2 regions of the Proteus terrae subsp. cibarius genome follow, and region 1 is predicted to be linked to the other one. Evidence: predicted binding sites of a transcription regulator. Region 1 holds the regulator's gene; the other holds the start of a gene.
The links. The regulator ArgR, encoded in region 1, controls arginine synthesis, uptake and breakdown. The targets are predictions, from matches to a motif close to ANTGAATAAAAATACANT.

Region 1 (2,415 bases):
TTAATTGGCGGTGTGCCGGGTAATTTCCAAGTATCTGCACAGTTAGGCGAAAGCCCCTTCTTTGTGATTGAAGCAGATGAATATGACAGTGCTTTCTTTGATAAGCGCTCTAAATTTGTTCATTATTCTCCACGCACATTGATTTTAAATAATCTTGAATTTGATCACGCTGATATTTTTGATGATTTAGCGGCAATTCAAAAACAATTCCATCATTTAGTTCGTATCGTCCCAGGTACCGGAAAAATCATCATGCCTGATAACGATATGAATTTAAAACAGACCATTGGAATGGGATGTTGGAGTGAACAAGAATTCACTGGTGAAACTGGAGATTGGCAAGCTAAAAAACTCAGTAATGACAGTAGCCATTTTGAGGTGTTCCACAAAGGTGAGCGAGTCGGAGAGGTGTGTTGGGGACTTTCTGGTGAACACAACATGCAAAATGGCTTAATGGCGATTGTTGCAGCGCACCACGTTGGTGTTTTACCTGCGGATGCTTGTGAAGCATTAGATAAGTTTATTAATGCGCGTCGTCGCTTAGAGTTACGTGGTGAAGTTAATCAAGTCCGTGTTTATGATGACTTTGCTCATCATCCCACAGCGATTTTGGCAACGCTTGAAGCGTTACGCAGTAAAGTCGGTGGAACGGCTCGTATTATTGCAGTCCTAGAGCCTCGTTCAAATACCATGAAAATGGGGATTAGCAAGGATGATATCGCACCTGCATTAGGTCGCGCTGATGAAGTTTTTTTATTCCAGCCACCTAATATTCAATGGCTAGTAAGTGATATTGCAGAGCATTGTGTGCAACCGGCACGCTGGAGTACAGATCTGGATACATTAGTCGATATGATTGCGAAAGAAGCTCAAGCGGGCGATCATATTTTGATTATGAGCAATGGTGGTTTTGGGGGTATTCATGAGAAACTGCTCGCAAAATTAGCACAGCCTAAAGATTCTGATAGTCAGTATTAAAAATAAATAAGCCACTGAAATTCAGTGGCTTATTTTTTGAAGTTGCAGAAAGGCTAATTATAATTCTTGATCAAAAAGATTCAGAATAGCGTCTCGTAATTCTTCTGTAGAAAATCCTGGTGCTGGTGTTGAAAAAATAGTGTCATCACCCGCAATACTGCCAAGGATACCTTCTGCTTTGCCTAATGAGTCTAATAAACGTGCAATAAGTTGTGCCGCACCTGGACTCGTTCTTATCACCACAACAGAATGGTTATGATCGATATCGAGTACCAGATTTTTTAATGGGCTGCTTGCTGTTGGTACGCCAAGCTCAGTAGGAAGGCAATAGACCATTTCCATTTTGGCGTTACGGGTTCTTACTGCACCAAATTTTGTTAGCATACGAGAGATTTTGGACTGATTAATATTATCAAATCCAGCCTCTTGTAATGCAGTCACAATCTCGCCTTGTGAACTGAATTTTTCTTCTTTCAGCAGGGCTTTAAACGCTTTAACCAAGTCTTCTTGCTTAGAAGGAACGCGCATAGTTCACCTTTAGTGAGTTATCAATAACCTGTGTATTATGCAGAGAAGTGAATTTTTATGCAACATAAGACGAAGAAAGGCGAGTGATAGCCACCTCAAAATTGTAAAGTAGAATGTACTGCAAAAAAAATTTATTTACAGCGCGTGAATGTGATAATTTAAAGAAAGTAAAATATTTGTTAAATAAATGATAAGCTTAAATGATTATCACAAGGATGATGGTGTACTTAACACTTTGCTATATTTATTGAAATTATTTATCAAAAGGGTGTCCACTATCTCATTAACAGATAAGCAATTTGTTTAGAATAACCAAAGTATTATTTTTCACTGAAAATGCCTTATTATGCAATATTGCTGTTAAATAATTGTTTTTTTAAAGGTGAATTGCGTAATAGTGAGTATCTCGAAGGCGTTCCACTATCTCGTAAACTAAGGAGTATCAGAATGAAAGTAGCAGTTCTCGGTGCAGCAGGTGGTATTGGTCAGGCACTGGCACTTCTTCTTAAAAATCAGCTTCCAGCTGGTAGTGAACTCTCTTTATATGATATCGCTCCCGTCACACCGGGTGTCGCAGCTGACTTAAGCCATATCCCGACTCAAGTTATTGTAAAAGGTTTTGCGGGTGAAGATCCTTCTCCTGCGCTAAAAGGCGCTGATGTTGTTCTAATTTCTGCGGGCGTTGCTCGTAAACCAGGCATGGATCGTTCAGATCTTTTCAATGTTAACGCAGGTATCGTGCGTAATTTAATTGAAAAGGTTGCACAAAATTGCCCGAAAGCACTTATCGGTATCATTACTAACCCAGTGAATACAACCGTTGCTATCGCAGCAGAAGTGCTTAAGAAAGCAGGCGTTTACGATAAAAAACGTCTTTTCGGTATTACCACACTCGACATTATTCGCGCC
Region 2 (2,415 bases), 160 kb from region 1:
CAGGTGTGACACGAAGACCTTGCTTTTTCACCACAGGCAATTGCAATTTACCCATTAACTCATCCACCAAACAGCCACCACCATGTACGATGACTAAAGGACGAGAATGTGTTGAGCGATATTGTTGTAATGCAGTGAAAAACCGCGTTAACGCTTCTTCATTATCAAGGAGTACACCACCCAGTTTGATAATTAATGGTTCCATGAAACTTCCCTACTCATTATTTAAATAAGTGATTCGGTTTCAGCGAAACCAAACCGAATGTTCATACATTGCACTGCTTGTGCAGCAGCTCCTTTCAGCAAGTTATCTTCAACACCTACCACAATCAGATGTTCACCTTGCTGAGCAAATCCGATATCACAAAATGCAGTTCCTACAACGGCTTTTAATGCAGGCAATCCTTTTTCATAAACACGTACTAATGGTTTATCTTGATAAGCATCTTCAAAGACTTGTCTTACATCCTCTTGTGTCACGCCTGCTTTTAACTTACAGGTGATAGTGGCTAAGATCCCTCTCGCAAAATTGCCTAAATGAGGTGTAAAAATCACATCAATACCCAGATGTGTTGCAATTTCAGGTTGATGACGATGAGTAAACACGCCGTAAGGTTGCAAACTCACTTCACAAAAACTGCTGGTTAAGGACGCTTTTCTACCTGCACCACTCACACCACTAGTCGCATTAATAACAGGCCACTGTGCTGTATCTAAAAGTCCCGCTTCCACTAAAGGTTTTAGTGACAGCTGAGAGACGGTTGGATAACAACCCGGCACAGCAATTAATTGCGCCTGACTAATAATGTCGGCATTCCATTCAGCTAATCCATAAACGGCCTGTGATAACCAATCAGTATTCTTATGCTCGAATCCATAGTATTGTTGATAAAAATGCTTGTTTTGTACTCGATAGGCGCCGGACAAATCAAATACCACACAACCTTGCTCTAAAAAGACTGGGGCAATGTCATGGCTGACTTCATGAGCAGTTGCGAGAAAAACGATATCAATGTTTTCAGCAGCTTTAGCAACATCAACCATCGGCTCAAGTGGCAGATCCACTAAACCACGATATTGTGGATGAAGTTCAGAAAAGCACTTTCCTGCATCTGCACTTTGAGCTGATACCATCAGTCTGCTCAAATTCACATGAGGATGCTGCTGAAGATAGGCGGCTAATTCAGCGCCAGTGTAACCACTTGCTCCTACAATCAGAGTATTTAACATGTCATTCTTACCTTGTACTATGAACACAAACCGATTAATGTATTTTTATTCAAAAAAAGTGCATGAATATTGATACTATTATGAAGAAAGGCTGTCAACAGTGAATATTAAATTACCTACATTTATTGAGATTTATCGTCAATTAATTGCAACACCCTCTATCAGTGCTACAGACGCTAAAAACGATCAAAGTAATGAAGCACTGATTAACTTACTTGCTAATTGGTTGGAAACATTAGGTTTTTCAATTGAAATTCAACCTGTACCTGAAACACGAGGCAAATTTAACCTTCTAGCAACATTAGGAACGGGAAAAGGTGGATTATTGCTCTGTGGCCACACTGACACAGTACCGTTTGATGACGGTCGTTGGACGCAAGATCCTTTTACACTGACAGAAAAAGAAAATAAGTTATATGGCTTAGGCACTGCTGATATGAAGGGATTTTTTGCCTTTATTCTCGATGCATTGCGAGATGTAGACACTAAGACGTTAACTCACCCTCTTTATATTCTCGCCACTGCTGATGAAGAAACCTCTATGGCAGGGGCACGTTATTTTGCTGCTAATACGGCAATCCGTCCTGATTTTGCCATTATTGGCGAACCCACATCGCTAAAACCTATCCGTGCACATAAAGGGCATTTATCAAATGCGATACGTATTACTGGACAATCAGGACACTCTAGTGATCCAGAAAAAGGCGTAAATGCGATAGAGTTGATGCATGAATCTATTACTCACCTTAGTACACTGCGCGATACGTTAAAAACTCGCTATAACAACCCTGCATTTGTTATCCCTTATCCTACGATGAACTTTGGCTATATTAATGGTGGTGATGCAGCAAATAGAATTTGTGCTTGTTGTGAATTGCATATGGATATTCGCCCATTGCCGGGATTAACGTTGCAAGATTTGGATGATTTACTTCACGAAACATTAGCCCCAGTCAAAGCACGTTGGCCGGGTCGTTTAAGTGTTGAGGCATTACACGATCCTATTCCGGGTTATGAATGCCCAACCGATCACAAAATGGTCGCGGTGATCGAAAAACTATTAGGTGAGAAAGCGCAAACAGTGAATTACTGTACTGAAGCGCCGTTTATTCAAGATCTCTGCCCTACCTTAGTTTTAGGCCCAGGTTCTATTGAACAAGCACATCAGCCTGATGAATTTATTGA

Region 2: a site for ArgR is predicted at 1,267-1,284, ahead of argC (N-acetyl-gamma-glutamyl-phosphate reductase). Genes of this name have one in related genera too.

What each region holds. Positions count from the first base shown of each region.
Region 1 is NZ_CP047349.1:266,489-268,903, forward strand. It holds gene mpl (UDP-N-acetylmuramate:L-alanyl-gamma-D-glutamyl-meso-diaminopimelate ligase) at 1-978, shown strand, start outside; gene argR (transcriptional regulator ArgR) at 1,036-1,506, opposite strand; gene mdh (malate dehydrogenase) at 1,954-2,415, shown strand, end outside.
Region 2 is NZ_CP047349.1:107,972-110,386, reverse strand. It holds gene argB (acetylglutamate kinase) at 1-205, opposite strand, end outside; gene argC (N-acetyl-gamma-glutamyl-phosphate reductase) at 226-1,230, opposite strand; gene argE (acetylornithine deacetylase) at 1,331-2,415, shown strand, end outside.